DNA from 3 places in the Paramicrobacterium agarici genome. Region 3 is predicted to be linked to each of the others. Evidence: riboswitches for the same ligand, from Rfam matches in the RefSeq annotation. Region 3 holds a riboswitch; each other region holds the start of a gene.
What was found. Region 3 has a riboswitch for thiamine pyrophosphate ahead of ATJ78_RS12185 (ECF transporter S component). Riboswitches for the same ligand answer to the same signal wherever they lie in the genome.

Region 1 (10,310 bases), 290 kb from region 3:
CAGGTCGGCGACGTCTCGCACGAGAGCGACCGCTTCTCCCCTGCGCTCCATGAGTTCGGCCCGCGAGCGTCGTTTGACCCAGCTCACCACGGTGTTCATCGCGGCCTTTCCCGCTGCTTGGTCTGGCACGCCGGCAATCTGCCCCTCGTATGCCATCATGCCGACGAGTTCGAATCCTGGACGCTCCACAATGTACTCGGCGAGAGAACGTGCGGCTTGCGGCGAGTGGATGGGCGACCGCCATGTTCCGAGCCGGCCGAGCGGCGCCGGGGCGTCCCACGACGCGTCGAGTTCGAGACACACCTGAATGGCCGGTCGTTTTTCCGGCGGAACGACCGCGTCAATGACGTCGAGGTGCTCCGGGCTGTCGACCATGAGAGTCACGCGGGAAGCGAGGGTTTCTGATTCTGCCAGCTGCGCAATGGCACCGCGGTGTGCCGTGGGGTATCCCACGACGACGTCGTCGATCGATTCGGCGAGCCACAGCGCCTCGGGGAGCGTGTAGGCGAGTACGCCGTCAAACCCGGGCAGCGCGAGCGCAGCATCCAGAATCGAGCGAACGCGCACTGACTTGCTGGCGATGCGAATCGGCGTGCCCGAGGCGCGGCGGATCATGTCATGGGCGTTGAATCTCAGTGCGTCAAGCTGGAGCACGCCGAATGGAGGATCTTCGCCCTCCGTGACCCTGTCGAGGTTCGCCCAGTAGAGCTCAGGGGAACGCCAGGGAGCCGGGTTCGCGCCCGTGCGCTCATTCGCGGTCAGGGAAATCGCCATTGAGTGCCTTTCGTCTTCTGACACGATATCGGCGTTCGTCAGCGGCGCGAAGAAGCTGCTGGGGCCGGGAGACGGCCGGATGCTGAAGCAGCGCTGAGAAGCGCGTCATAAAGCGCCGTGGCAGCTTGACTTCACCTATGTGATCGCCGTGAATGGATGGTGAAGTGGGGCGGACTTTCACACACACAGCACATACAATCGCGCCGGGCGTTCCGGCACGATCGCGTGCTCGATGGCGGTTCCTGCTTTTCACACTCATCGCGATGGCAGCGCTGGCACTTCCACTCGCCGCTCCGAGCCCCGCATTCGCCTCTGCACCGTCTGAGTCTCTCGCCGCGCAGCCGGACGACGACGCGTACACGCCCCCGACGGACGACGCGACAGCACCCCCGCCAACGTCGGCGGCACCAACGATCGATCTCACGGTCGATCCCCGTCACACCAGCAGCGACTTGAACATCACCGGGACCATCACGGGGGACCTCGGGGATGGTGACAGAGTGGAAGTCAGGGTCGGAGACGGGAACTGGCTCAAGGCCTCGGTCACCGACACCACATTCTCGCGACCGGTCTCGGTCACCCAGGGACCGCAGAAAATCGAAGCGAGAATCGTCGGTGCAGGTTCCGACCACGCTGATGCCACCGTCAACGTGATTTTCGCCCCGGTCATCGACGCGTCCAACACCCTGATCGGACGACACGGAGGCTTGGGCGGAAGCGGCGCCACGACCGACGCCACGGTGACGGTCACGATCGATGGCCACACCTACACGGGCCAAGCCGGAGTGAACGGGCAATGGTCAATTCCCATTAATCGCGAGTACTCGCACGCTCCGGCTGTCGTGACGCAAACCAACACCTGGAACGGCACAACCGTCACGTCCCCGAGCAGCGCTTCGGTTCCCATCACGGTTGACCTCACGGCTCCGAAGCCACCGACCATCACCTCTCCGTCCGCGGGAGCGGCGATCCCGGTCTCTGGCGCCACGATTTCGGGGCGCGCCGAGCCTGGCTCGACCGTCACCGTGTTCGCCGGTTCGCAGTCGCTGTGCAAAGTCACCGTTCCCTCCTCAGGGACGTGGTCGTGCACGGCTCCCGAGGTGCGAAAATCGGGCACGCAGAACATCGTGGCGATCACGCAGGATGCAGCGGGCAACTCCAGCGGTGACGGCACACCGGTTTCTGTGACGTTCGGCAGCACCTCGTCACCGTCCGATCCGCCCAAGAACTCGCCGTCCGACGAGCCGGGCCGCGACACGAACACTCCAGACGACGAGTCTTCCTCGCCCACCGAAAAAGAGCCGGAGCCCTCCGAAAGCGACGACGAGCACACGAGCGAGGCGGCTCCGCCCGCGGCGCCCCCGAACCGCCCCGGACCCTGGAATCACGCGACCCCATTCACCGAATCGCTGCCACCGGCGATCGGCGTCGATGCGCTGGCGGGCTGGTTCCGCGCGCTCTTGCTTGCGGCCCTCACGATCGCTCTCATTCTGATTCCCGCACGGATGCTGGCTGGCACCCTCGCGCGCAGGCGCGCCGCGGGCTCGGCCGTGGTCTTTGCCGGACGCAACCGGTCTCCGCACGAATTCGACAAGGCACCGCTGCTCGCGGCTCCTGGACGCGTCGCCATGATCGTCATCGGCATCGTCGCCGCAGGCGCTATCACCATCTTCGCCAACCCGGTCGACGGACGTCCCGCCTATCTGAGGCTCCTGATCGCAGCCGTCATCGCCGCGGCGATCATCAACGCTGCAGCGGCGTGGCTTCCCCGCATCCTCTCGCACGCCTGGCAATGCGGGTTCACCGAAGTGCGCATGAACCCGCGGTGGCTGCTCGTTGTCGTCGCGGCGGTGCTCGCGTCGCGCATTCTCGATCTGAACCCAGCGCTCTTGTTCGCATTGGTCACCACGGTTCGTGTTCCGACCGTTCTGTCACGGCCCGTTCTCGCCCGACTCGCCCTCTCACGCATCGGCGCCGTGTTTCTCGTGGGCGTGTTCGCGTGGCTTTTGGCCTCGCTCGTGCCGCAGGGCGGCGGCTTCTTCACACAGCTGCTGATCGAGACGGCGAACATCACAGCGCTCGTCGGCATCGGCTCTGCTGCGATCATGATGGTGCCGTTGGGCAGGCTCAGCGGTCGAGCGATCTTCGCCTGGTCGCGTCCGCTGTGGCTCGGCTCGGTGCTCGCGATCTTGACCGCGCTGTTCGTCATGCTGGGACCGAGCATCGAAAACTGGCGCGCGACCGGCAACATCCTCGCGGCGCTGGCGCTCGTGTTCGCCTTCGCAGCCCTGGGAATCTCAGTGTGGCTGTGGAAGCGCTATGTCCAGCCGATGCTCGCTGGCTCCTCGTCCTAGCGTCAGCCGGTAACGATGGGCAGGCCGGCCTGCTGCCACGCCGCAATGCCACCATCGACATTGACAGCATCGATGCCACGCTGCTCGAGGTATTGCGTGACGCGCGCGCTGCGCCCGCCCGAGTGGCACATGATGTGAAGCTCTTCGGCGTCGGGAAGTTCGCTTTCGCGTTCCATGAACTGCGACATCGGAATATGCACCGCGCCCTCGACGTGTCCGGCCTGCCATTCGTCGGCTTCGCGAACGTCGACGATGGCGGCTGTGCCCTGCTGCGCACGGGCAGCTAGATCTGTGACGGCGATCTCTCTCATCTCTCCATCCTCACACGACACACCGTGTCAGCGGGTGCGAGCAGAATAGACACGTGTACGTCGTGATCGAGCCCTCAGCCGACCGCCGGGGGCTTCACCTGGTCGATGCCGATGAACGAGGGCATCCAACGGGTGAACGCGATGTCTCGTGGGATGCCGCCCTCGAGGTGCTGCGAGACCGCGACGCCACCGGGGTCCGCTGGGTGTTCGCCCACACCGCTGAACTGTACCCACGGCTGATCGACAGCGGCGTGCGTCTCGGTCGCAGCCACGATCTTGCGCTGTGCCGCAGCATCCTTCGCCGGTCGACAGAGACACCGGACGGTGGCCTGTCGTCCCTGCCTGCAGATTCGTGGGATGCTGCCTGGACCTCCTCCGGCGATGACGGCTCGCTGACGGGTTTCGCCGACCTCGCGGAGCCCGGCGAGCGCCCCGACGCCGTCGCCGAGCTTCAGCGTCAGTGCGAAGCGGTCGCAGCATCGCGCGCTCCGAGTCGTCTCCGTCGTTTGCTCGCCGCGGAGTCGTGCGGAGCGATGATCGCGTGCGAGATTCGCCATGACGGACTGCCGTGGCGCCGCGACGTGCACGAGCGCATTCTCAGGGAAGCACTCGGGCCTCGCCCGGTCTTCGGCGGTCGCCCCGTCGTGCTCGAAGAGCTCGCAAACGGCATTCGCGTCGCGCTTGGTGCCCCGTCGCTCAATCCCGACTCGCACACCGAGTTGCTGCGGGCACTGCGCGCCGCCAGCATCCCCGTGGACTCGACGAGCAAATGGGAGCTGCAACGCCACGATCATCCCGCCGTCGAGCCGCTGCTGCGGTACAAGTCGCTCTCGCGGCTCATGACTGCCAACGGCTGGGCGTGGCTCGACGAATGGGTACGCGACGGGCGGTTCCGCCCCGAATACGTCGTCGCCGGTGTCGTCACAGGGCGGTGGGCGACAGACGGAGGCGGCGCCCTTCAGCTGCCCACGCAGATTCGTCCGGCCGTCATCGCCGACGACGGCTGGACATTCGTGATCGCCGACGCCGCACAACTCGAACCACGCATCGTCGCGGCCATGGCCAGTGACACCGCGATGGCCGCTGCCGGTCACGGAAAAGACCTCTATCAGGGGCTCGTCGACGCCGGAACGGTCGACACGAGGGACCACGCGAAGGTCGCCATGCTCGGGGCGCTCTACGGAGCCACGACCGGCGAAAGCGCGCGGCTCATGCCCCGGCTCGTGCGGGCATACCCCCGGGCGACGGGGCTCGTCGAGGCGGCTGCTCGAGCGGGAGAGCGCGGCGAGCAGGTGACGACCTGGCTGGGCCGCAGCTCACCGCTTCCGCCCGACTCCTGGAGCGCCGCTGTACGAGCAGGAGCCCAAGTGTCGGCAACGCCGGCACAAGAGCGTGCTGCGCGCGGCGCAGCTCGCGATTGGGGCCGCTTCACGCGTAACTTCGTCGCGCAGGGCACGGCCGCCGAGTGGGCGCTGTGCTGGATGGCCGAGCTGCGGCATCGCCTCTTCTCTCTCGTCGACGGCGACCAGCATCCGCACCTCGTGTACTTTCTGCACGACGAGCTCGTGATCCACGCACCCGAGCAGTCAGCCGACTTCGTGGCCGACGCGGTGCGCGACGCGGCTGAGGCCGCAGGGCGGGGCCTGTTCGGGGACTTCCCGATCGATTTTCCGCTCGACGTCGCGGTCACGCGATGTTATGCAGACGCGTGACAACCATCAGGTAGAGTGGCCGTCACCAGTGACACGGGGTGCCCGCCATGGGCTGAGAACACACCCGTCGAACCTGATCTAGCTCGTACTAGCGAAGGGATGTCGCGAATGTCGCGCACGCCAGAAACACGTGTATCCACCTCTCCGTCACCGCGCTCCACCGGGGACATTGCACCATCGACCGGCAATCAGCCGCCGGCGATTCCGCGAGTGCTCAGCATTGCCGGAACCGACCCGTCCGGAGGCGCCGGTATTCAGGCCGACCTCAAATCCATCGCCGCGCACGGCGGCTACGGCATGGCCGTCGTCACCGCGCTTGTCGCCCAGAACACGCACGGCGTGCGAGCCGTACACACTCCCCCGCCGGAATTTCTCGCAGAGCAGCTGGATGCTGTCAGCGACGACGTTCAGATTGACGCGGTCAAGATCGGCATGCTCGCGTGCGCCGAGAACGTCGACGTCGTCGATGCCTGGCTTGAGCGCACGCCGGTTCCCGCGGTCGTGGTCGATCCTGTTATGGTCGCCACGAGCGGCGACCGGTTGCTTGACCGTTCGGCCGAGGAGGCGCTTGCCCGGATGCTGCGGCACGCCGACCTCGTTACGCCGAATGTTCCCGAGCTCGCCGTGCTCGCGGGCGAGCCAGTCGTTCGCGCGTGGCCCGAGGTTCTCGCTCAGGCTGCCCGCGTCGCCGAACGATTCGACACCCTCGTGCTCGCGAAAGGCGGCCATGCTGGGGGCGACGCTGTCCGCGATGCTCTGGTGTCGGCGTCGGGTGTCATCGCGGAGTTCACGACCGCCCGCATCCACACGACGAACACACATGGCACAGGCTGTTCGCTCTCGTCCGCGATCGCGACGCTGTTCGCGCAGACCACCGAATGGGCAAGCTCGCTCGAGCGGGCGAAGAGCTGGCTTGCCGACAGCATCCGTCATGGATCGCGCTTGAACGTGGGCTCCGGAAACGGTCCCGTCGACCACTTCGCTGAGCTCTGGCGGCGTGCGGCGGCACCGCTCACCCCACCGCAGATTGCCGAGAAATGGTGGTCGGGAATCGCCGATGTGCGCGGCGCCATCGACGATCTCCGCTTCATCACTGGGCTGACCGATGGCACGCTCGAAGGGGACGCCTTCCGCCATTACCTGGTGCAAGACACCTTGTACCTGCGCGACTACTCTCGCATGCTGGCGGCGGCGAGCACGCTTGCCCCGACGGTCGACGAGCAGCAGTTCTGGGCGTCTGGAGCGCTCAATGCCCTCGCCGGTGAGACTGCCGTCCATGCGCACTTTCTCGGCGATCTGTCTGTCGTCGACACTGCAGCGAAGGCAGCGGCGACCGTCGCGTACACCGATCATCTTGCCGCGACCGCCGCCCGCGATTCATACGCCGTGCTTATCGCTGCTCTGCTGCCCTGCTACTGGATTTACGTCGATGTCGGAACCCGGATGCTGCCCGCCGCTGCCCCAGACACGCCATACCTGCCGTGGCTGCGCACCTATGAAGACCCGGCGTTCGCCGACGCGAGCACACGGGCGATCGAGGTCGTCACGCGCTGCGCCGCTGAAGTCGACGCTGCGACTCGCGAGCGGATGTGGCGAGCGTTCCGCATCTCGGCCGAGCACGAGCTGCGCTTCTTCGCCGAGCCGCTCGAGTTCGTCGCCGCAACCGTGCGCTGAGCGCGCAGCCCACCGCGCGTGGTGCCATTCGGGTCTGTCCGCCGCAGGGCCGCTATCGCTCGTCAAGCAGCTCGAGCCATGGATGCTGCGGGGCAGTGCGAGCGAGCGCGTCGACGAGCCATGACCGCCGTTCATCGCTCAGCCGCGGCATCACCGCGGCAAGATCGTCTCGGTCCTTCGCGCGGTCGCCCTTTGCCTTGTACAGCAGTTGGATCTCGGGGCGCAGATAGTGCACGCCGTCGCGTTCCCAGAGGGCGTCGCTCATCGGCATCCGCACAACAGGGTCGCGCTTGTACACCCAGGTCTGCGCGTCGCCCGGAGACAGCAGAATGTCGAATTCCCAGCGCGACGCCGCATCAGCACGTGTCCAGAGCTGCGCGCATCCTTCGGGGAGCACGTCGTCTGCAGCGGCATCCGGCCTGTCGTCGGGAAGCAGCGGCGTGAGTGTGCCGTACGTCGGCGTCCACGCGTCGAGGCGGCCGCGGAGGTGCCGTCGAAGTTCGGCAAACTCAGCCCTGAGCACGCCGATGTCCATGTCTTCGTGCGGGCGAGGGACCCCGGTGTACGCCTCGATCGACCATCCACCGGCGACCCACCAGGTCCCCGAGTATTCGGCGAAGAAGGCTCCAGCATCTGCGGGGGTGCGAGCCGCCCACTCGCCGTAGAGCCGCGTGAACTCAGCATCGCTCATCTCGGGCATCTGTTCAGTCTAGAACGCGGCGAGGTGTGCCCCCACTGGGATTCGAACCCAGACTGAAGCGATTTTAAGTCGCCTGCCTCTGCCTGTTGGGCTATAGGGGCCGCTCCCCTACATTACGGGAAACTGGCACACCTCATTGCCGTCACCAGGCAGTGGAATTGCGAGAAGGACCTGCCCGTATGGGACAGGTCCTTCATGCGCTGCGCGTTCGACTACGCGACGTTGTCTGCGGAGTCCTTCTCGGCTTCCTTCGACGCCGCCGGCTTCTTCGCGGCCGGCTTCTTGGCAGCGGGCTTCTTCGCAGCTGTGCTCTTCGCGGGCGCCTTCTTGGCCGGAGCCTTATCGGCGCTCTTCGTCACCGGCTTGTCAGCCTTCTTCTCGACGGCTTTCTCGTCCGAACTGTTCTCGGGCTTGTCTTCAGCCGGAGCCGGAGGCTTGGGACGTGCGGCGAACTCCTCGAAGGCCGCACGGGGGTGCTGCAGCGCCGAGAGCGATGCGATGTCGCGGCCGAGGAAGAAGTTGTTCCACCAGCCCCAGAACACGCGGAACTTGCGCTCCCACGTCGGCATCGCCAGCCCGTGGTAGCCCCGGTGCATGACCCATGCGGGGAAGCCCTTGATTGCGATCTTGCCCGACTGGAAGACGCCGGTTCCGAGTCCGAGACCGGCGACGGCACCAAGGTTCTTGTGAATGTAGTCCTTCGGCTGCTCGCCGCGCAGCACGGCGACAAGGTTCTTTGCAAGGAGCTTGCCCTGGCGCACGGCGTGCTGTGCGTTCGGAACGCAGTAGCCGCCGACACCTCCGCCGGTCAGATCGGGAACGCGCGAGACGTCACCCGCTGCCCACGCACCCTCGATGGGCTCGTCATCGGTTCCGACGCGCAGATCTGCGCGCGTGACGACGCGGCCGCGCTCCTCGATCGGAAGGTCGGTGTGACGCACGATCTGCGGTGTCGCCATGACGCCCGCCGTCCAGACGATGACGTCTGACTCGAACTTCTCGCCGGTTGACAGCTCGATGTTTCCGTCGACACACGACGCGAACTGCGTGTCGAGGTGCACAAGAGCGCCGCGCTTGGCGAGGTCCTTGAGCACCCAATGACTCGTCTCGAGCGAGACCTCGGGCATGATGCGACCCATGGCCTCGACGAGGTGGAAGCTGACGTCATCAAACTCGATCTGCGGGTAGAACTTGAGCAGTGCACTCGCGAATGAGCGCATCTCTGCAAACACCTCAATGCCCGCGAAACCACCGCCGACCACGACGAACGTGAGAAGCCTGTCGCGTTCGGGGCCAGGAGGCAAGTGCGATGCCTTCGCAAAGTTGTCGAGCATGCTGTCGCGAATGGCGACAGCCTCTTCGACCGTCTTGAGGCCGATGCCCTGATCCGCAAGTCCCGGAATCGGGAAGGTGCGCGACACAGCGCCACCGGTGACGACGACGTGGTCGTACTCGAAGTCGTACGGCTCGCCGACGTCGGGCGTGATCGTCGCCTTCTTCGCGGCGTGGTCGATGTACGTCACCTTCGCGGTGATGACCTCGGTGCGCTTGAGATGGCGTCGAAGCGGAACGATCGCGTGGCGCGGCTCAATCGAGCCTGCAACGATCTCGGGAAGGAACGGCTGGTACGTCATGTAGGGACGGGGGTCAACAACGGTGACCTCTGCCTCTCCTGCACGCAGGTGCTTCTCGAGCTTCCATGCGGTGTAAAAGCCGGCGTAGCCTCCGCCGACGACGAGAATCTTGGGCACGGTGAAATAATCTCCTACTGAATCGCAGATACAGCAAACGAGCGTACTACTTCTTGCGTGCCACCCGTTTGGCATGCCGGGTAGCGCCTATGGCACCAAGCGTTATCAGTGTACCAGCGCCGAGAAGCAGGGCTGCAGGAACACTCACGTACCGAATCGTGTCAGCCGTGGGAAGGAAGGGATTCACCGACGGGTTCGACTTTTCAATCGGCGGCAGCGCCTTCACCTTCGTGGTATCGACGGGCGGTTCGACGTTCTCGGCCTCCGCTCGCCTGTTGACGGTGATCCACTTCTCGAGACTACCCATCGGGTTCGCATCGACGGTTTCGACGTCTTTGTTGATGGCGTCGCCGACGTTCGCAAGGCCGTATCCGTAGTCAGACGAGGGAACCTCGTCTCCCTGGTACTCCGTCGGATGCGCCGTCTTGATGAGTCGGTTGATGATGTTGTTCGCGTCCATGTCGGGATACGCCGAACGCAGCAGCGCGACCATGCCCGCCACGATCGGTGCCGCTCCACTGGTCCCTGCCCACTGCACGCGTGTACCGTCGGCCGAGACACCGGTCAGTTCCTCACTCGGCGCCGAAACACCGATCGTGATGCCCTCGGTCGATGCACCCTCGCTGACTTTCGTCGATTTATCGACACCGGCAACCGTGAGCACCCCGGGAATCGTCGCCGGAGCACCGACCATCTCGGTGCCGCTGCCACGGTTTCCCGCTGCCGCGACAATGATCACGTCGTTGTCGTGGGCGTATTTGAAGGCTTCGTCCCACGACGGATCCCACTCTTTCGTGTTCGTCGAGAATGACATGTTGATGACGTCCGCGCCGTTGTCCACGGCCCAGTGAATTCCCTCGGAGACCTGGTCGATGAAGGGCACCGTGGCGCCGCTCGACGGAAATCCGATCGAGATCGAGAGCAACGTCGCTTCGGGCGCGACTCCGAGAGGCTCGTTTTCAGAGCCGTCGCCGCGGCCCGCAGCGAGAGAGGCAACCCAGCTGCCGTGGTTGCGCTCTTCTTCGCTTCCCAGA
Region 2 (10,310 bases), 240 kb from region 3:
GAACGCCGCTGGAACAGCGGCGAACAGGGTCGCCAGCCCCAGCGCGGCGGCTGCAAGGTAGGCGAAGAAACCGACAGCTGTTCCGGCCAACGCGATCATTGCCGCTCGCGTTCCCTGGGAGATCGACCGGGAGACCAGGTAGATCATGTTCGGTCCCGGCGTCAGCACCATTCCGAGCTCAATGAGCGCTACGCCCAGTATGGCGGTCCAGCTGACGAGCACGTGGCCTCCTGACTCGACGGTGCAACCGCTTGAACGCTACTCCCGGCGTGAGGGGTCGCTGAACATCCAGCGCGCGCTTTCGGTGAGAGTCATCACTTCAGCGCGCCGCGTTTGCCCGCAGCTATGACCGGGAATGGGCGGACGAAGGTGGCGTCGATTCGAGCGCACGGATGAGCGACGCAGCATCGAACGGGCCGACGTGACGCACTCCGTTGACGAAGAACGTCGGTACCGCCGAGATCTCCATCGCCTCAGCGTCGAACGCATCGTCGCGAACCCGAGCCGCAACCTCAGCCGAGTTGAGGTCAGATTCGAATCTGTCGATGTCCAGGCCCAGTTCGTCGGCACGGCGCAACATGTCAGCGGGTTGCTGGTGCTCCTGGTCGGCGAAGAGACTGCGCATGAATTCGCCGAACTTGCCCTGACGAAACGCTGCTTCAGACGCCTCGGCCGCGGCAACAGCATTGGGATGGTACGCGGAAAGCGGCGCGTGCCTCCAGACGTATCGAACGTTGTCGCCGAGCTCACGCTGCACCTCTCGCACGGCACCAGTCGCCTTGAGGCAGAACTCGCACTGAAAATCACCGTATTCGACAAGCGTGTATGGCGCGTCCTCCGGCCCGTAGACGTGGTCGCGGGCAGGGTCGACGGGGCGTACCAGGGTGTGTCCGATATCCGACGAGGGAGTGGACCGCTCCGAGATGCGGAAGAAAAGCGCAGAAGCAGCAAACGCGATGACGGATGCTGTCAGCACACCCACCCGCGCGATGTTCTGCACCTCCGTATCGCTGATCGCCAGGCCGACGATGAACAGTGAAATCGTGAAGCCGATTCCCGAAAGCAGGCTGCCTCCCGCGATGCGCCGAAGAGTCAGGCCGGGTCCGAGACTGCCGACGCGAAAGACCCGGGTGAGCCAGACCATGCCAAAGATGCCGACGAACTTTCCGACGACGAGGCCGACGACGATCGCCCACATGATCGGGGAGCGCACCGCATCGGCGAGGATTTCCCCATTGATTCTCACACCGGCGTTCGCCAGCGCGAACAGCGGAATGATCGCGTATGCGATGACCGGTGCGTATGCGGATTGGAGCCGTTCGTTGATCGAGATGGACTCGCGCAGGCTGTTCGCCGCTGCGCGAGCGTACTGCGAATTGGGGGACTGGCGGAATGTTTGTGTGAGACTGAGTGCGTGCTCGACGTCTCGGCGATTCGGACGGTAGACCGGCACGAGAAGCGCAATGGCCACTCCCGCCAGAGTCGGGTGCACGCCAGATGCGAGAAAGGCGAGCCACACGATGACCGAGAGGATGCCGTATGTCGGCCCGCGCCCAGCGCGCAGGTAGCGGGTGAAGAAGATTCCCGCGAGCCCGACGGCCGCGATCGCGAGGGGAAGAATCTGCAGGTCGTCGGTATAGATGAGCGCGATGATCGCGAGCGCGCCGATATCATCGACGACGGCCATGGCGAGAAGAAACACACGTAAACGCCCTGGCGCCCGGGGCCCGACAAGCGCAAGTGCGCCGACGAGGAACGCCGTGTCGGTTGAGATGACCACGCCCCATGCTTCTTCGGCACCCGTTCCAGTGGCGATGATGACGTAGAGGAGTGCGGGAACAGCGAGCCCGGCAATCGCGGCTGCGACGGGCACCATGGCCCGCGACCAGGTGGTGAGCTCCCCAATGGCGAACTCGCGGCGGACTTCGAGGCCAACGGTGAAGAAGAAGACAGCCATGATCGCGTCATTGACGAATGCGTGCAGGGTGAAGTTGAGCTGCAGGTCTTCGAGTCCGATCACGAGGTGCGTTCCCCAGACCTGCTCGTAAGACGCGTACGAGACGTTCGCCCAGATGACGGCAATGATCGTTGCGACCAGCAGGAGCAGCGCGCCAAGCCGGCTTTGGCCCATGGCTTGAATGCGTTCCGTCAGAGGCGGGCGTGGCGGCGGTGTCGCGCCGCTCTGGGTCGGGTCGGGCGAACGCGTGATGACGGTGAGGCCGAAGTCAGGATGCTGAGCGGGGGTCGTGGGCGGTTGGGGAGCATTCATCGCGGGAGCCTTCCGCTCGTTCGATTAGCGCTGGATCTGACGGGGAGGCCATGCAGAACGACCGACGCGGCCCGCCATGACACTACGTAGCGCGAAACGGCGCGTCACTATTCCGAGATGGCGAAAGTCTGACGGAATAACGTCCTCGGCGATAGGTTGACCTTGGAGACGGATGCTGTCGGGGGCGCACACCAGCCGGCAGCACTGACGACCGCGCTGCTCGGCGCAGAAGGAGGAACTCATGACCGACAAGCGAGTAATCATCGTCGGCGGACACGGCAAGATCGCCCTGCTCGCTGCACCAAAGCTGGCCGCTGCGGGGTACCGCGTCGAGTCGTTGATCCGTGACCCTCAGCAGAGCGACGATGTTCACCGTGCCGAAGCCGAACCTGTGGTTCTCGACATTGAGAGCGCCGATGTCGATGCACTCGCCGAGGCCTTCGCTGGCGCCGACGCCGTCGTCTTCTCCGCCGGGGCAGGCGGAGGTAATCCGCAGCGCACGGCTGCGGTCGACTTCGACGCTGCCACTCGAACGATGGACGCCGCGCTCAAGGCCGGTGTCGATCGCTACGTCATGGTCTCGTACGCTCGAGCTGCTGTCGACATTGACAACCTCGAACCCGGCAATTCGTTCTATCCCTACGCCAAAGCGAAGCACGATGCCGATGAGTACCTGCGCGGCACGGACCTCGATTACACGATCCTCGGGCCCGGACGACTGACGCTCGAACCGGCATCGGGCACGATCGTCCTCGCCGATGAAACCGGTGAGGGAATCAAGCAAACGCTGTCTGCCGATGAGAAGGTCACATCGCGCGAGAACGTCGCCGAGGTCATCACCTACGTGATCGCGCAGAACGCGGCGGTCAACGAGACCGTCAACTTCTTCGACGGGGACACCGCCATCTCCGACGCGCTCGCCTGACGGAACCTGCCGCGCCGGCCACGCTGGGGAGCCAGCGAACCGGAATAAATAGCTGCACAATGTGTTGGCAGGTGGTGGACGCACACGGAGGATTATGTCGGCGAGAAGCACAATCAACGCGGGGAACGATGCCAAGGGCGAGTCACCTGACCCCGCTCGGTGGCGAATTCTCGCGGTGCTTCTCGTCGCGATCTTCATGTCGCTCATCAGCGTCAGCATCGTTAACGTGGCGCTGCCGTCGATCCAGAGCGGACTCGGAGCGTCACAATCCGACATTCAGTGGGTGCTCTCGGGCTACGCGCTGACGTTCGGGATCGTTCTGGTGGCGGCTGGTCGCGCAGGCGACGTCATGGGGCGCGGCGGAATCTTCATTGTCGGCGTGATCGTCTTCACAGCATCCTCGATCGCTGCCGGCCTTGCCCCGAACGCCGAGTGGCTCAATGTCGCCCGGTTTGTGCAGGGCATCGGCTCCGGGCTGCTGAATCCGCAGGGCGTCGGCATGATCCAGCACTATTTTCGCGGGGCGGAACGCGGTAAGGCGTTCGGTTATTTCGGCAGCGCCGTTGGCGTCTCAGTCGCCATCGGCCCCGTGCTCGGCGGTCTGCTTATCAACCTCGGCGGGCACGAGATCGGCTGGCGGCTGACGTTCCTCGTGAACGTCCCCGTCGGCATCGTCGCCGTCATTCTGGCGCTCCTCTGGTTTCCGCGGCCCTTGATCAGCCGCGGCCAGGCTGCACCGGTCGACGCGGAGGTGCCCGCGCGGCGCAGCCGCTCTATGGACATCGTCGGAGCCCTGCTTCTCGGTTTCGCCGTGCTGTCGCTGCTCTTTCCCTTTGTCGAGACGGGCGTGTCCGGCTTCATCTGGCTGCTGTTGCCGGCCGGCGTTCTGCTCGTCGCAGTATGGATCATGTGGGAGCGTCGCTACGCACGTCGCGGGCACAGTCCGATGGTTGATCTGAAGATCTTTGCAACCCGCAGCTTCGCCAACGGCACCGTGATCGTCACTCTCTACTTTCTCGGCATGACGAGCGTCTGGGTGCTGATTGCGCTCTACATGCAGGACGGACTCGGTCACTCAGCTTTCGAAGCGGGGCTCGTCGGCATTCCGTCGGCCATTCTCTCGGCATTCTCGGCGCACTGGGCAGGCAGCAGGGTCGCTCGTTACGGGCGAAAGATCGTTGTCGTCGGACTGCTCATCGCCCTGCTCGGCCTGGCATCGACGGTCGCCGTGGTGCTCTTGAACCAGATCGGGGCCGCAAGCGAGTGGTGGATGCTGCTGTCGCTGTCGTTCATCGGAACGGCTCAAGGCGTCGTGATCAGCCCTAACCAAACGCTGACACTCGCCGACGTGCCGTTGAACTATGCCGGAAGCTCCGGGGCCATCATGCAGACCGGTCAGAGGATCGGAACCTCGGTGGGCATCGCGGTGATCACCGCGGCGGTCTTCGCCTCACTTGCCTTTACGGAATGGCCAGTCGCCATGGCCATCGGCTTCGCGCTCATCGGCGTTGTCGTGATCGCCGCGCTCATCGTCGCGATTGCCGACCTGCGTTATCGTGCTCGGTCGCACGGCGCCACGTTCTGACCATCCGGGACTCGGGTGCGTGAGCCCAGCATCCTGCATCTCGCCACCGATTTCGCCGAGTACGCCTCCCGATTCCACGCACGGCTGCCAGTGGCGATAGTGTGGTCAACTGTCCAAAGCAGTCACTGTGACATCACGGAAGGACGAGGAGCCGCGGTCCGTTCCCGGCCCGGCGGACGAACATGAGCACCCTCGATTCCACCGAAGACCTGATCCGGCAGCTGAAGAAGAGCGCCAAGCGGCGCAAGCACGAGAAAAAGCACGGCACGGACTGGATCGTATTCAGCGTTGCCGCCGTTCTCGCGGTTGCCTTCGTCGTCTGGGGTTTCGTCACACCCGCAGGCCTCGGCACCGTGGCCGATGCGGCCCTCAACGGCACGATGAAGAACTTCGGCTGGCTGTTCGTGATCGCGGCGACGGTGTTCACCGTCTTCGTGATCGTGGTGGCCGCGAGCCGTTTCGGCGCCATTCCGCTCGGTAAAGACGGCGAGGGGCCGCAATTCAAGACCTCGTCATGGATCGCCATGATGTTCGCCACGGGAATGGGCATCGGGCTCATCTTCTATGGCGTGGGCGAACCGCTATTCTTCTACATGTCGCCGCCTCCCGGAACCGTCGACGGGCAGATTCCGCAGGCAGTCAGCACCGCCATGGGCACGACAATGTTCCACTGGACGCTCTATCCATGGGGAATGTACGCGATCGTCGGCCTCGGCATGGCCTACGGAACATACCGGCTCGGCCGCAGCCAGCTGTTCTCGTCGATGTTCACCTCGTTGTTCGGCCACAAGGTCGTGAATGGCTGGGGCGGCAGGGTCATCAACATCCTCGCCATCATCGCTACTCTCTTCGGTTCCGCGTGCTCCCTCGGTCTCGGAGCGCTCCAGATCGGCGGCGGCCTCGAATCGACCGGCATCATGCAGAACGTGGGCACGGGCCTGCTCGTGATCATCATCGCCGTGCTCACGGCGCTGTTCGTCGCTTCTGCCGTTTCGGGCATCGAGCGCGGCATTCAGTGGCTGTCGAACATCAACATGGTGCTCGCGATTCTGCTCGCGGTCATCGTCTTCATCGGCGGCCCGACGCTGTTCATTCTCAACGTCATTCCCGACACGATCGGCGCGTTCATCGGCGATCTTCCGCAGATGGCGTCGCGGACGCCGGCCAGCGATGCGCCTGCCGTCGCCGAGTGGATGTCGACGTGGACGATCTTCTACTGGGCTTGGTGGGTGTCATGGACGCCCTTCGTGGGGCTCTTCATCGCGCGCATCTCCCGCGGTCGCACCGTGCGCCAGTTCGTCACGGGTGTTCTGCTCGTGCCTTCGGCGATCTCGATCATCTGGTTCGCGATCTTCGGCGGCGGAGCAATCGGGCTGCAGGAACGTGCTGAAGCCGCGAATGACAAATCTCAGATGCTCGCGCAGATCGTCGACGGCGCGCCGAACATCGACTTCGACACTGTTCTGTTCGACTTCCTCGGCCAGATGCCTGTTCCCGACTGGATCACTGTCGTGCTGATGGTGATCGCGGTCATCCTCGTCGCGATCTTCTTCGTCACGGGAGCTGACTCGGCCTCAATCGTCATGGCAGGACTGTCAGAGAACGGAGCTGAGGAGCCGACGAAGAAGCTCACGCTGTTCTGGGGCGTCGCGACCGGTGCAGTCGCGGCCGTCATGCTGCTCGCCGGCGGAGATAATCCCGCCGAAGCGCTCAACGGCCTGAAGAACATTACGATCGTGTCCGCCGTGCCGTTCGTGATCGTCATGCTTCTGCTGTGCATCGCCCTGTGGAGAGACCTCTCGAAAGACCCGCTTGTGCTGCGTGGACAGCTTGCGCGACACGTTCTCGTCGAGAGCGTCTCGAGCGCCGTCGAAAAGCACGAGGGGGCGTTCGAGCTCACGACCTCAGAGGCCGAGGAGATCGAAGCGGACCTCGACGAAGCAGCGCGCCGGGAGGCCGCGAAGATCGACGACAGCAGAGGGCACGACGATGCCGCGGCCGCGAAGCGCGACGACGAACAGCCTGGCAGCGACGCGCGAGAGCAATGACTGCCCGCGCCCGTGGACGCGCCTCGGCGCTCCACGGCGCAGGCCGCGTGGCGTGCGATAGAAGAGCGTAGGAGGCGGACATCGTGAAGGCATCGGTCGTCGGAGTTCACCAGAGCGAGACACACTCATTCAGCAAGCCGACGGTCGGCGAGATCACGCTCGTCGAGGGAATCGGCGTGGCAGGCGATGCGCACTCTGGCACGACAGTGCAGCACCTTTCGCGAGTGAAGAAGAACGCGTCGACGCCGAACATGCGTCAAGTGCATCTGATGCATCGCGAACTCTTCGAACAGCTCGCGCGCGACGGATACAGCGTCGTGCCCGGTGACCTCGGCGAGAACATCACCACGAGCGGTGTCGACGTGCTCGCGCTTCCGGTCGGAACTCGGCTGATGATCGCCGACGCGGTGATCACCGTGACCGGATTGCGCAATCCGTGCTTTCAGATCAATGACTTTCAGCCGGGGCTGCTCAAGAAAGTGCTGTTCACGAACGACGACGGCGAGACCGTGCGGTTGTCGGGCGTCATGGGCATCGTCTCTCGCGGAGGAGTCGTTCGTTCCGGCGACGAGATCACCGTGACGCTGCCGCCCGAGCCGCACTATCCGCTCACGCCGGTCTGATCGGGGCACCGCGGAGCTGTTACTCCAGCCGGTCGCGAAGCGCCCGGGCTGCCCGGCCGACATTGTCGGCGTCGGTGACGGCGCGAACGACGACAATGCGCTGCGCTCCAGCTCCGACGACGCGGTCAAGGCGCGCGCCGCCGGTGATGCCTCCGATAGCGAACCACGGCTTCTGGGCGGACTCGGCAGCTCGCCGCACGGGATCGAGGCCGACAGCATCCCTGCCCGGCTTTGTGGGGGTTTCCCAGACCGGGCCGACGCAGAAGTAGTCAATGTCGGCGTCGTCGTCTGCCGCCTCAGCCTGCCCGACGGAGTGGGTTGAACGGCCGAGAATCACATCGGGCCCGAGTAGCGCACGGGCTTGCTCGCTCGAGAGATCACCCTGCCCCACGTGAAAGACGTCGGCGCCGACGAGAGCTGCAACGTCGGCTCGATCATTGACGGCGAAGAGCTTTCCATGCCGTCTGGCAGCCGCCGAGAGCACCTCGAGTGCTTCGATCTCATCGCGCGCCTCAAGTGATTTGTCGCGCAGCTGAATGACGTCGACCCCGTTGGCGTAGGCGGAGTCGAGAAACCGGGCGAGATCGCCGCGATCGCGACGAGCGTCGGTGCACACGTACAGCCGCGCCTTCTCGAGAGCACGCTGCCGTGCAGCTCGGACCGCGTCGTCGTGCAGGGTCACGGGTCGCAGATTCGTGGGCATGTGCCTAGAGTAGAGGAAGTTCGCGGGAGCCTCGTTGAGGCTGAGAGGGCCACGTGCCGACCGCCAGACCTGATGCGGATCATGCCGCCGGAGGGAGAAACGCACATGCATGCTGTCGTCGTCGGCGCGGGAATCATCGGTCTCGCGACCGCGTGGACACTCGCGGACCGCGGCTGGGCGGTCACGATCGTCGATCCACGCCCGGGGGAGGGCGCAAGCTACGCGGCGGCCGGAATGCTCGCCCCGGCCTCGGAGGTGGTCTGGGGACAATCACCGCTGCACCCGCTGATGCGGGCGTCGGCCGACCAGTACCCCGTGTTCGCGGAACGTCTCGCGGCGGCATCCGGTCACGATCTCGGGTACACGCAGACGGAGACGCTCGTGTGCGCCGCCGATGTCGCTGACATGGCGAGCCTGCGTGAGCTCAGTGCGCTGCAGCGCTCGCTCGGTGAGACCGTTGAACTCATCAGCGGCACGAGCGCGCGCACACTCGAGCCGGCGCTTGGCCCCGGAGTGTCCGCTGCCGTGCGCATCGGTGGCGATCATTCGATAGACCCTCGCCGAGTGACAGCGGCTCTCATCGCGCTCATGAGCGGCTCCATCGTGCGTCGCCATGCCGTGGCGCTCGTCTCGGACGGACGTCGCACCAGAGGGGTCGCGCTCGACAACGGGCAGAACATTCAGGCGGACCAGGTGGTCATCTGCGCGGGCGCTGACACCGGCTCCATCGAGGGGATGCCTGACGTGCCCGTGCGCCGCGTGTGGGGCGATGTCGTGCGCCTCAGCGCCCCGCAGCGACTTCAGCCGCTCGTGACGCGCACCATTCGCGCTCTTGTTCGAGGACGCGCCGTCTACCTTGTGCCGCGAACCGACGGGAGCCTCGTGCTCGGAGCAACGACGCGAGAAGACGAACTCGCCGGAATCAGCGCCGGGGGAGTGCACCAGCTGCTGCGCGACATCGAGCAGGTCGTGCCTGGCGTACTCGAGTGTGAGATCACCGACGTCACCGCTCGCGCGCGGCCGGGATCGCCCGACGACCTGCCGCTGATCGGACGCGTCGACGACGGATGCGTCGTCTCGACGGGGTACTTCCGGCACGGCATCCTGCTCGCGCCTCTCGGAGCCCGGCTGACGGCTGACCTCGCGGCGGGCGAGGCCGGGGATGCCGAGACTCTGAGCATTGTCGCCTCGGATCGATTTGCTCCAGCCACGCGAAAGGAAGAACGAGTATGAGCACGAACGTGAACGGCATCACGGTGAACGGTGCCCCGCACAGCATCGAGAACGGCACGACGCTCGTCGAGATCGTCGCCGATCTCACAGGTCGGGACCTCGGCCAGGACGGAACGCCCGCGGACGGCGCGAGTCTCGGCGTCGCCGCCGCCGTCGACGGCACCGTCGTTCCGCGCAGCCGCTGGTCCGCGCACGTTCTCGAGAGCGGGCAGACCATCGACATCGTCACAGCGGTGCAGGGAGGCTGACATGACCCTCGACACGGCACGGACCAGCGCGATGACAGCATCCGATCCTCTGCAGATCGACGGGGTGACTCTCTCGTCGCGGCTCATCATGGGCACGGGAGGAGCGACATCGCTCACGTCTCTTGAAGACGCGCTCATCGCCTCGGGTACCGAACTCACGACCGTCGCAATCCGCCGTTTCGACGCTGCATCGCAGACGAGTGTCTTCGCGCTGCTCGAACGACTCGGCATCCGCGTGCTGCCGAACACGGCGGGCTGCTACACCGCTCGCGATGCTGTGCTCACGGCGCAGCTCGCGCGCGAGGCGCTCGGAACCTCGTGGGTCAAGCTCGAGGTGATCGCCGACGAAGAGACGCTGCTGCCCGACCCCGTCGAGCTGTTCTCTGCCGCCGAGCAGCTCGTGCTCGACGGATTCACGGTCTTCGCCTACACGAACGACGACCCTGCGCTTGCCAAGAGACTCGAAGGTGCGGGCGTCGCCGCAGTGATGCCCGCCGGCTCGCCGATCGGCAGTGGGCTCGGCATCCTCAATGCGCACAACATCGAGACCATCGTCGAGCGAGCGACGGTGCCCATCGTGCTCGACGCCGGGATCGGAACCGCGTCGGATGCTGCGCTCGCGATGGAGCTCGGATGCGACGCGGTTCTGCTGGCCAGCGCTGTCACCCGTGCGCAC
Region 3 (10,310 bases):
TCGTCGTCGAGAGTCACGATGTCTCCCGTGCGGAACCACCCGTCTTCGGTGAACACGGCAGCCGTCTCGTCGGGCTTATTGAAGTAGCCGCTGAAGACCTGCGGTCCGCGAACGATGAGCTCTCCAGGCTCGCCTGCGTTGACGTCGGCTGACGGGTTCTCGGGATCGACGACGCGAACGCTCGTGCTGGGGAGCGGAAGGCCGACGGTTCCCGCTTTGCGCGCATCGGAGACCGGATTGGCCATGAGCACGGGGGAGCACTCGCTCAGTCCGTAGCCCTCGACGAGGTAGCCGTGCGACGCTTCCTCCCACGGCTCGACGAGGTCCTGAGACAGCGGCATGGCCCCGGAGATGCAGATCTCGGTTCCCCGCAGTGAGACACCCTTGTCAACGGCAGCCGTCAGCAATCGCTGGGCGATCGGCGGCACAGCGGGGAAGAATGTCGGCGGATGCTTGCGCATGACCTTGAGCACGAGATCGGGATCGAACTTGGGGAAGAGCACGAGCCGAGCTCCCATGCTCATCGCGAACGTCAGGCACAGCGTGAGCCCGTACGCGTGGAACATCGGCAGCACGGCGTAGACGACACAATCACCGCGCGTGATTGTCGGAACCCAGGCGCGTGCCTGTGCTGCATTCGAGAGGAGATTGCTGTGCGTGAGAACCGCGCCCTTGGGCGAGCCCGTCGTGCCGCTCGTGTACTGAATCACGGCGACGTCGTGCTCTGAGGGCGACGGATGGTCGCCGGCGAGCGGTTCCGAGTCCGTCAGCTGATCCCAACGAATCGTGCCGCTCACGGGCGTCGTGAGTGCTCGACGTGATTCCCGAGCCTTCTTGAGCGGCAGTCTGAGCGCCAGCCGCATCGTCGCGGGGAGCGATCTGACCACATCGACGGAGATGAGCGTGTCGACGGCGACGTCGTCGGGAAAGTCCTTGACGGTGTCAACGACGTTGTTCCAGACGATGGCCGTCGACGCGCCGTGATCTTCGAACTGGTGTCGAAGCTCCCGCGCTGTGTACAGCGGATTGTGCTCGACGACAATGGCACCGAGGCGCAGAACCGCGTAGAACGCGATGATGTGCTGGGGACAGTTCGGCAGCACGATCGCGACACGGTCGCCGTGATCGACGCCCCGACGGCGGAGCCCCTCGGCGACGCGGCTCACGGACTCGTCGAGCTCGGCGTACGTGGTCTCGGATCCGAAGAACTCCAGTGCGACAGCATCCGGAAACGCCCGAGCGGACTCGGCGACAATGTCACCGAGGGAGCCGGTCTGCTCGTCGATCGTGGGCGGAACGTTCGGTGCATAGCTGCTCAGCCATGGGGCGTCGTCATCGTGCTTCACGCATCCACCTTAACGCCGACGGGCTCCGCGAGCGGTGCCGAAGGCATCACGGCCTAGAATGAACACCGAACCCCACGATCCATGTGACGGAGACCTATGTCTGAAATTTCCGAGGAGCAGGTGGCGCACTTGGCGAGCCTCGCTCGTATCGCGCTCACCGACGATGAGATCACGAGTCTCACATCGGACCTTGACCAGATCGTTGACAGCATCGCGAAAGTTCAGGAGGTGGCGACTGACGACGTTCCGGCGACGAGCCACCCGATCCCGCTGCGCAACGTCTATCGTCCCGACGTCGTCGGCGACACGCTGACGCAGAAGCAGGCGCTCCAGAACGCGCCAGACGATGACGGAGAGCGCTTCGTCGTGTCGGCGATCCTGGGAGAGGAGCAGTAATGGGCGAGATCACCGCACTGTCAGCTGCCGACCTGGCGGCGAAGCTCGCGTCGGGCGAGATCAGCTCCGTTGAGGCTACCCGGGCTCACCTCGATCGCATTGCAGCCGTCGACGGAGACGTTCACGCGTTCCTCCACGTGTCGGATCACGCTCTCGACGTGGCCTCAGATATCGACGCTCGGCGTTCGGCGGGTGAGGAGCTCGGGCCGATCGCCGGTGTGCCGCTCGCGATCAAAGACGTGCTCGTGACGACCGACATGCCGTCGACGTCGGGAAGCCGCATCCTTGAGGGATACATGTCGCCGTTCGACGCCACAGCTGTTGAGCGGTCGCGCCGTGCCGGGCTCGTTCCGCTCGGCAAAACGAACATGGACGAATTCGCCATGGGGTCGTCAACCGAGCACTCCGCATTCGGGCCGACGCGCAATCCGTGGGACCTCGAGCGCATTCCCGGCGGCTCGGGCGGCGGCTCTGCCGCAGCTGTCGCGGCGCTCGAGGCACCTCTTGCCCTCGGCAGCGACACGGGCGGTTCCATCCGTCAGCCCGCCCACGTCACGGGCACGGTCGGCGTGAAGCCGACGTACGGCGCGGTCAGCCGCTACGGTGCCATTGCGCTTGCCTCGTCGCTCGACCAGATCGGCCCGGTCTCGCGGACCGTTCTCGATGCCGGTCTGCTTCACGACGCTATTCAGGGTCACGACCCGCGCGATTCGACGTCGCTCACCGACACGTGGGGGTCGATGGCGGATGCTGCCAGAGCAGGAGCTCGCGGCGAGGGCGTCGAGGGGCTCAAGGTCGGCGTGATCTCTGATCTCATCGGCGAGGGCATTCAAGACGGAGTCGCGACGCGCTTTCGCGAAGCACTCGACGTGCTGGAGAAGAACGGCGCAGAGATCGTCGAGGTTTCGGCACCGCACTTCGAGTACGCCGTCGCCGCCTACTACCTGATCCTCCCCGCCGAAGCATCGTCGAACCTCGCGCGCTTCGACTCCGTGCGCTTCGGCCTCCGCGTCACCCCAGAATCGGGAGGCACCGTCGAGCAGGTCATGGCCGCCTCGCGCGAAGCCGGATTCGGACCCGAGGTGAAGCGCCGCATCATCTTGGGCACCTATGCCCTCAGCGCCGGATACTACGACGCCTACTACGGCAGTGCTCAGAAGGTTCGCACCCTCATTCAGCGCGACTTCGCCAACGCGTTCTCGCAGGTCGACGTGCTCGCGAGCCCGAGTGCGCCGACGACGGCGTTCCGTTTCGGCGAGAAGCTCGACGACCCCATGGCCATGTACCTCAATGACGTCACGACGATCCCGGCCAACCTTGCGGGCGTGCCCGGCATCAGCGTTCCGGTCGGTCTCGCTCCCGAAGACGGTCTTCCCGTCGGCATCCAGTTCATGGCACCGGCCCGCGAGGACGCACGCCTGTATCAGGTCGGGGCATCGCTCGAGGCCCTGCTCGAATCGTCGTGGGGGCACACACTCATGTCACAAGCACCGCAGCTGGGAGGAACGCGCTGATGTCGACTGCTGAACTCATGGACTTCGACGAAGCGATTGAGAAGTTCGAGCCGGTCCTCGGCTTCGAGGTGCACGTGGAACTCGGCACGAAGACGAAGATGTTCTCTGCGGCGCCGAACGGATTCGGAGACGCGCCGAACACGAACGTATCGCCGGTCTGCCTCGGCCTTCCCGGATCGCTGCCCGTCGTCAACGAGCAGGCGGTCAGGTATTCGATCAGCCTCGGACTGGCGCTGGGGTGCTCGATCGCCGAATCGTCATCGTTCGCGCGCAAGAACTACTTCTACCCCGATCTGGCGAAGAACTATCAGATCTCGCAGTACGACGAGCCCATCGCCTTCGAGGGCGAGGTTGAGGTGGAACTCTCCGACGGCAGCATCCGTCGCATTCCCATCGAGCGCGCGCACATGGAGGAGGATGCCGGAAAGCTCACGCACGTGGGCACGAGCGGCCGCATTCAGGGCGCCGATCATTCGCTCGTCGACTACAACCGCGCAGGCGTCCCCCTTGTCGAGATCGTCACCCACCCGATCTTCGGGGCCGGGGCTCTCGCACCGGAGATCGCAAAGGCGTACGTGGCGACGATTCGCGACATCGTGATCTCGCTCGGCATCTCCGAGGCGCGCATGGAGCGGGGAAACCTGCGGTGCGACGCGAATGTCTCACTGCGCCCGTGGGGTCAGGAGAAGCTCGGCACGCGCACGGAGACGAAGAACGTCAACTCGATGCGTTCGGTGGAGCGTGCCGTACGGTACGAGATCCGTCGTCAGGCGGCGATTCTCGACGCGGGCGGCGCGATCACCCAGGAGACGCGACACTGGCACGAAGACACGGGAACGACGTCGGCCGGTCGTCCGAAGAGCGATGCCGACGACTACCGGTACTTCCCAGAGCCTGACCTCCTGCCCGTCGTGCCGAGCGCTGAGCTGATCGAGGAGCTCAAGGCAGCCCTGCCCGAGCCGCCCGCAGCCCGCCGCCGACGCCTCAAGGCCGAGTGGGGCTTCACCGACCTGGAGTTCCAAGACGTTCAGAACGGCGGGCTCGTGAACGAGGTCGCAGCGACGATCGCCGAGGGTGCCGCGCCCGCTGCCGCGCGCAAGTGGTGGACGGGAGAGATCAGCCGACTCGCGAATGCTCGCGGTGACGAGCCGACCGCGCTCATCACGCCCGCGAATGTCGCCGAGCTCACCACGCTCGTCGATGAGGGAACCCTCACAGACAAGCTGGCGCGTCAGGTGCTCGAGGGCGTCATCGACGGCGAGGGCACACCGAGCGACGTCGTCGAGAAGCGCGGACTCGCCGTCGTCTCTGACGATGGAGCGCTGATTGCCGCGATCGACGAGGCGCTTGCTGCTCAGCCCGACGTGATGCAGAAGATCAAGGACGGCAAGGTGCAGGCTGCCGGCGCGATCATCGGCGCGGTCATGAAGGCCATGCGCGGTCAGGCGGACGCCGCTCGAGTGCGCGAGCTCATTCTCGAACGCGCGGCAGAGTAGGACTCGATCAACGGCGGCAGCGGCTGGTTCTTGAGACCGGCGCTGCCGCCGTTCTCGTACCCTGGCGCCCGCGCATGCGGCGACCTATTATGTAGTCATGCTCGTCGAGGGCACGATTCGCTGGCAGGTCACGGAGGACTGTCCGTGGGACCTCTTGCTGGCGCTTGCCCTGAGAGACCTCGCCGGCCTCAGCGACGACTGCGCGCCCGAGCTGCCACGGGGCACTCCCGATGTCGGCAGGATCGATACGTCCGGCATCGATACCGGGCAGCTCATCACCCAATGGCGCGGCTGGTGGGCGGCAATCGTGCCGCTCGAGACGCGCCCGTTCATCAGCGAAGTGCTCCCTCCGCACTTCGCCGCATTTGATCGGGCGCTCGAACTGCAGGAGGCGGTCTACCGCGGATACGACACTGCGATGGAGTGGGCGCGCATCCGTCGCTACGAATACCTGAAGGCCGTCGAGACGCGCGACCATCCGCTCGCCGATGTGTATGGAATGGTTCAGAAGCGCCAGTTCGAATTGCGCAGGCAAGCGACGTCGTTCCGTCTCGACCTGGCGGTTCTGCCGCTGTCGGACTCGGGCGCGTGGGTGGCCGCGCCGGACACGATCGTCGTGAGCGAGAGTCTCCGCGACGACGCGGAGGCGTTCCGAGCGTGGTTGCATCCGCTCGTCATCGCGTTGGTCTGACACGCTGTCAGCCACGTGGGGGAGAATGGCACCATGTCACGTCAAGACGGTCGCGCCCGCCGCGTCTCAGGCGACGACGTCGACGATTCAGGTGCGACCATTCTGCACGTCGACCTCGACGCGTTCTTCGCGTCGGTCGAGCTGCTCGATCATCCGGAGCTGCGCGGGCTGCCCGTGATCGTCGGCGGTCGCGAGGGGCGGTCTGTTGTGACAACGGCGACGTACGAGGCGCGAGCATACGGTGTCGGCTCGGCGATGCCGATGGCGCGTGCCCTTCAGCTGTGCCCGAAGGCGATCGTGCTGCCACCGCGCCACGACCTCTATCGCGACTACTCGGCACGCGTCATGAGCATCTTCGACGACATCACTCCGACCGTCGAGCGTCTGAGCATCGATGAGGCGTTTCTCGATGTGCGGGGCGCTCGCCGCCTGCTCGGACGTCCCGCGGCGATAGCTCGGCTGATTCGGCGCCGCGTCGCCGATGAGACGGGGCTGACGTGCTCTGTCGGCGCTGCGGGGACGAAGTTCATCGCAAAGCTCGCCTCGGGCATGGCAAAGCCCGACGGCCTTCTCGTCGTACCGCCCGCACAGACGCTTGATTTTCTGCATCCACTCCCGATCCGGGCTCTGGCCGGCGTCGGCGGAAAGACGGAGGAGGCTCTGCTGAGGCTCGGACTGCGCACCGTCGCTGACGTGGCCGAGGTTCCCCCTTCCGTTTTGCGCTCGGCCCTCGGTATGGCCACGGCCGAGCGTCTGCACGCTCTCGCGTCGGGGCAAGACCCGCGAAGCGTGGTGACCGAACGCGTCGAGAAGAGCGTCGGCCACGAGGTCACGTTCCACGAAGACGTGACAGACGAGGCTCTGCTGGAACGTGAGCTTCTGCGACTGAGCGACAGAGTGGGGGCGCGACTGCGGGCAGGCGGCGTCGCGGCTGAAGGAGTCGCTCTCAAGCTGCGTTACAGCGACTTCACGACGCTCAACCGTTCCCGCAGGCTCCCCGAACCCACGAACGTGGCCAGACGGCTCTACGAATCGAGCCTCGAGCTGTTCCGCGAACTGCAGGTGAGCGGCAGACCGGTGCGCCTCATCGGAGTGCGCGCAGAACGGCTTACCGATGGAGCACCGTCGATGAGTCTGTGGGACCCCGACGAAGAGTGGCGAGATGCTGAGAACACGGTGGATGCTCTCAGAGGACGATTCGGCGCCGACGCCGTTACGGCAGCATCCCTTCTCTCGCCCCGGCCGTCGACCGCTGGCGGAACCCGCCATCCTGGGCAGCGCGCAACCTGAGTGCGGCTTACCCTGGGCAAGCGGACGATTGCGGGGTAGCGTTGGCACATGGGAAACGTAGCGTTGGATCTCGCAGACAAGTTCAAGTCGGTCGGTGTCACGACGGTGTACGGAGACGTCGTCGACGTCGACGGAGTGAAGATCGTGCCCGTTGCACTCGCCTCATACGGGTTCGGCGCCGGAGAGGGAGACGCGACCGGCGGCCTCTCCTCAGAGAAGAGCGCAGGGGCACAGGGTGGCGGAGGCGGTGGCGGAGGCATGAGCATGCCCGTCGGCGCCTATATCCGCACGGGCGACACGGTGCGCTTCGAGCCCAACCTGATTTCGCTGCTCGCGGTCGGGGTTCCCCTCGTGTGCGTCGCAGGCACGGCTCTCAAGGGAATCATCAAGGCGCTCAAAAAGTAGTTCGCCGCCAGACGGCCGCCGCGAGAGGCTACACTGGCAGTTAACACGGGAGTCCGGTGAGCCGGGCTGAGAGGAAAGTTCTCAACTTTCGACCGTCGAACCTGATCTGGGTCATGCCAGCGCAGGGAGTGACATTCTCATAACCCGTGCCCAATTCACCTGCGAAAGGGGCACGTACGTGCAGACAACCAAACCAGTCCTCGGGTCCACCCACCGCACGCTTCGCTGGCGCGTGGTCGATATCGTCGTCGCGAGCGTCATCGGCGTCGCGTCCGGTGTCGTCTTCTTATTCTGGAACATCGCATACGGGCCGCTCAGTCTGCCGCTCGCGGTTACGCCTGGACTCAGTGCGCTTCTCGGCGGCGGGTGGCTGTTCGCCGGCGTGCTCGGCGGACTGATCATCCGCAAGCCCGGCGCCGCGCTGTTTGCCGAGGTCGTCGCCGCGACGGTCTCCGCGCTGGTCGGCAATCAGTGGGGGTTCTCGACGCTCATCTGGGGACTTGTTCAAGGACTCGGCGCCGAAATCGTGTTCGCACTCTTCCTGTACGGGAACTACCGTGTGTATGTCGCGCTGCTGGCGGGCTTCGGCGCCGGAATCGCCATGGCATTTCTTGACACGACGTTCACGGACTACGCCGTGCTCGCTCCGCAGTTCAAAGTCGTCTATTACGTGAGCGCAGCGGTCTCCGGAGTCGTGATCGCGGGATTGCTGTCGTGGGCGGCAATGAGAGGACTCGCCTCGGCCGGCGCGCTGAGCCGCTTCGCCGCCGGCCGCGAGGTGCGCCGGAAGGCATCCTGATGGCGGGCGCCCACGTTCGACTGCGCGAATGGGGGTGGACCCACGCAGGTCGCGATCGACTGGCAGTGCATAACATCGACCTGACGATCGAGCCAGGCGAGAGCGTGCTTCTGCTCGGAGCATCCGGTGCAGGAAAGTCCACGCTCCTGCACGGACTCGCGGGAGTTCTCGGGGGAGACGAAGACGGAGACCAGGCGGGCAGCATCGCCGTCGATGGGCGACACCCGGCTGATGCGCGCGGTGTCGTCGGTCTCGTACTCCAAGACCCCGACAGTCAGATCGTCATGGCGCGCGTGGGAGACGACATCGCCTTCGCATGCGAGAACCTCGGCATTCCCCGCGACGAAATCTGGCGCCGAGTTCGGTGGGCACTGGATGCGGTCGGGCTCGACCTTGCGCTCGACCACCCAACGTCTCAGCTGTCGGGCGGTCAGGTGCAGCGGCTCGTGCTGGCGGGCATTCTGGCCATGCGGCCGCGACTGCTGCTGCTCGACGAGCCCACGGCCAATCTCGATCCCGACGGCGTGCGCGAGGTGCGCGATGTCGTCGCACACGTCGCGCGAGAGACGGGAATGACTCTCGTCGTCGTCGAGCACCGCGTCGCTGTATGGCAGGACGTCGTGACGCGAACCGTCGTGCTCGAGCCCGGCGGAGGACTGCTCGCTGACGGGCCGACGCGCGAGGTCCTGTCAAGGCAGGGAGCGCGCCTCGCGGAGAGGGGCATCTGGACGCCAGATCACCCGCCGGCTGTCGGTGCGCCGCCGGAGCGCGAACCCGGTGCGCTTCTGATGCGGAGCGAAGAGCTCGCCGTCGGCCGGGTGCCGTTTGCGCAGAAGCGCCCCGTCATCGCGGCGTCCGATCTCACGTTTGATCTCAACGCCGGGACGACCACGGCCGTCGTCGGCGTCAACGGAGCGGGAAAGAGCACGCTTGCGCTCACCGCAGCAGGCCTCCTGCCGCCGGCGGCAGGACGTCTCGAGGCGATGCCAGAACTCAGGGACGGCGCCGCTACGCAGCCGCACCGGTGGCGGTCTCGAGAGCTGCTCACGCGCATCGGGACGGTTTTTCAGCAGCCCGAACATCAATTTCTGACCGGGCGAGTCAGAGACGAGCTCGCCGTCGGGCCGCGGGCGCTTCGGCTCAGCGACAGCGAGGTGAGACGGCGGACGGACGAGCTGCTTGAACGGCTACGGCTCGCTCGCGTCGCCGATGCCAATCCGTTCACGCTCTCAGGGGGCGAGAAGCGGCGCCTCTCGGTCGCGACGGTGCTCGCCTCTCGCCCGCGCATGCTCGTTCTCGATGAGCCGACGTTCGGGCAGGACGCGACGACCTGGCGCGAGCTCGTGCTGCTGCTTCGAGGACTCGTCGACGAAGGAGCGTGCGTCGTCGCTGTGACGCACGACGGCCCGCTCGTCGACGCCCTCGCCGACGCGACGATTCGTCTCGGCAGCCCCGAGGGAGTTCTGCGATGAGTGCCGAGACCGTGCCGCTCGCGCCGTCGCTCGCGGCGCGCATCAATCCCGTTGCCAAGCTCATCGCCGCGCTCGTGATCAGTGTCACGCTTCTGCTGTCTGTCGATATCGTCTCGGCAGCGGTCGCCCTCGTGCTCACGCTCGCGCTCGTCGGGTTCGCCGGCCTCAGCGCACGCTCATTCTGGATCCGGACGGCCCCCGTCTGGTTCGCAGCCCCCTTCGCAGCGATCACGACGGTTCTATACGGAGAAGACGCGGGTGCGCAACTGGCCGGATTCGGCATTGCGACGATCAGCGAGGGATCGCTGATGCTGGGCGTCGCCATCATGCTTCGCGTGCTCGCCATCGGCATTCCCGGTGTCGTGCTCATGGCGACGACTGATCCGACCGAACTCGCCGACGGACTGTCCCAGGTGCTGAAGCTCCCGGCGCGGTTCGTTCTCGGCGCTCTCGCGGGGATGCGCATGATCGGACTGTTCATCGACGATTGGCGAGCGATGGGCCGCGCGCGTCGCGCACGCGGCGTCGCAGATTCACAGCCGATTCGACGGTTCGCCGCGCAGGCTTTCGCCCTCCTGGTTCTTGCTATTCGCCGGGGCAGCAAGCTCGCGACGGCGATGGAAGCGAAGGGATTCGGCTCGTCGACCCCTCGTACGTGGGCACGCGAGTCCCGGTTTGGCACGGCGGAGGTCGTGCTCGTCGGCATCGGCGTGCTGATCGCCGCGGCCGCCGTCTCCAGCGCGCTCGCCGTGGGGACCTGGAGCTTCGTTCTTGCCTGAGATACCGATCCGCATCGTGCAGAACGCCCGCGCGATCGCCGCGGCGGCACTGCGGCTGCCCACGCAGCACCCGATTCTGCTGATCGACGGACCCTCCGGAGCCGGCAAGTCGTCGACCGCCG

Region 1: linked by a shared signal. The riboswitch ahead of thiD (bifunctional hydroxymethylpyrimidine kinase/phosphomethylpyrimidine kinase) and the one ahead of ATJ78_RS12185 (ECF transporter S component) in region 3 are both predicted to bind thiamine pyrophosphate.
Region 2: linked by a shared signal. The riboswitch ahead of thiO (glycine oxidase ThiO) and the one ahead of ATJ78_RS12185 (ECF transporter S component) in region 3 are both predicted to bind thiamine pyrophosphate.

The regions. Positions count from the first base shown of each region.
Region 1 covers NZ_PDJE01000001.1:2,775,712-2,786,021, forward strand. Annotated here, with positions in the region: gene ATJ78_RS13620 (amino acid deaminase/aldolase) at 1-774, opposite strand, end outside; gene ATJ78_RS13625 (Ig-like domain-containing protein) at 1,038-3,128, shown strand; gene ATJ78_RS13630 (rhodanese-like domain-containing protein) at 3,131-3,439, opposite strand; gene ATJ78_RS13635 (bifunctional 3'-5' exonuclease/DNA polymerase) at 3,493-5,151, shown strand; TPP riboswitch at 5,176-5,268, shown strand; gene thiD (bifunctional hydroxymethylpyrimidine kinase/phosphomethylpyrimidine kinase) at 5,260-6,825, shown strand; gene ATJ78_RS15905 (nucleotidyltransferase domain-containing protein) at 6,878-7,525, opposite strand; tRNA gene ATJ78_RS13650 (tRNA-Leu) at 7,553-7,626, opposite strand; gene ATJ78_RS13655 (NAD(P)/FAD-dependent oxidoreductase) at 7,738-9,276, opposite strand; gene ATJ78_RS13660 (S8 family peptidase) at 9,323-10,310, opposite strand, start outside.
Region 2 covers NZ_PDJE01000001.1:2,724,087-2,734,396, reverse strand. Annotated here, with positions in the region: gene ATJ78_RS13380 (LysE family translocator) at 1-222, opposite strand, end outside; gene nhaA (Na+/H+ antiporter NhaA) at 344-2,269, opposite strand; gene ATJ78_RS13370 (SDR family oxidoreductase) at 2,511-3,194, shown strand; gene ATJ78_RS13365 (MFS transporter) at 3,289-4,779, shown strand; gene ATJ78_RS13360 (BCCT family transporter) at 4,962-6,827, shown strand; gene ATJ78_RS13355 (MOSC domain-containing protein) at 6,908-7,450, shown strand; gene thiE (thiamine phosphate synthase) at 7,470-8,153, opposite strand; TPP riboswitch at 8,166-8,266, shown strand; gene thiO (glycine oxidase ThiO) at 8,259-9,386, shown strand; gene thiS (sulfur carrier protein ThiS) at 9,383-9,634, shown strand; gene ATJ78_RS13335 (thiazole synthase) at 9,636-10,310, shown strand, end outside.
Region 3 covers NZ_PDJE01000001.1:2,486,947-2,497,256, reverse strand. Annotated here, with positions in the region: gene ATJ78_RS12220 (long-chain-fatty-acid--CoA ligase) at 1-1,346, opposite strand, end outside; gene gatC (Asp-tRNA(Asn)/Glu-tRNA(Gln) amidotransferase subunit GatC) at 1,443-1,742, shown strand; gene gatA (Asp-tRNA(Asn)/Glu-tRNA(Gln) amidotransferase subunit GatA) at 1,742-3,256, shown strand; gene gatB (Asp-tRNA(Asn)/Glu-tRNA(Gln) amidotransferase subunit GatB) at 3,256-4,752, shown strand; gene ATJ78_RS12200 (hypothetical protein) at 4,850-5,443, shown strand; gene dinB (DNA polymerase IV) at 5,477-6,733, shown strand; gene ATJ78_RS12190 (spore germination protein GerW family protein) at 6,782-7,138, shown strand; TPP riboswitch at 7,174-7,283, shown strand; gene ATJ78_RS12185 (ECF transporter S component) at 7,317-7,937, shown strand; gene ATJ78_RS12180 (ABC transporter ATP-binding protein) at 8,003-9,409, shown strand; gene ATJ78_RS12175 (energy-coupling factor transporter transmembrane component T family protein) at 9,406-10,188, shown strand; gene ATJ78_RS12170 (nucleoside/nucleotide kinase family protein) at 10,181-10,310, shown strand, end outside.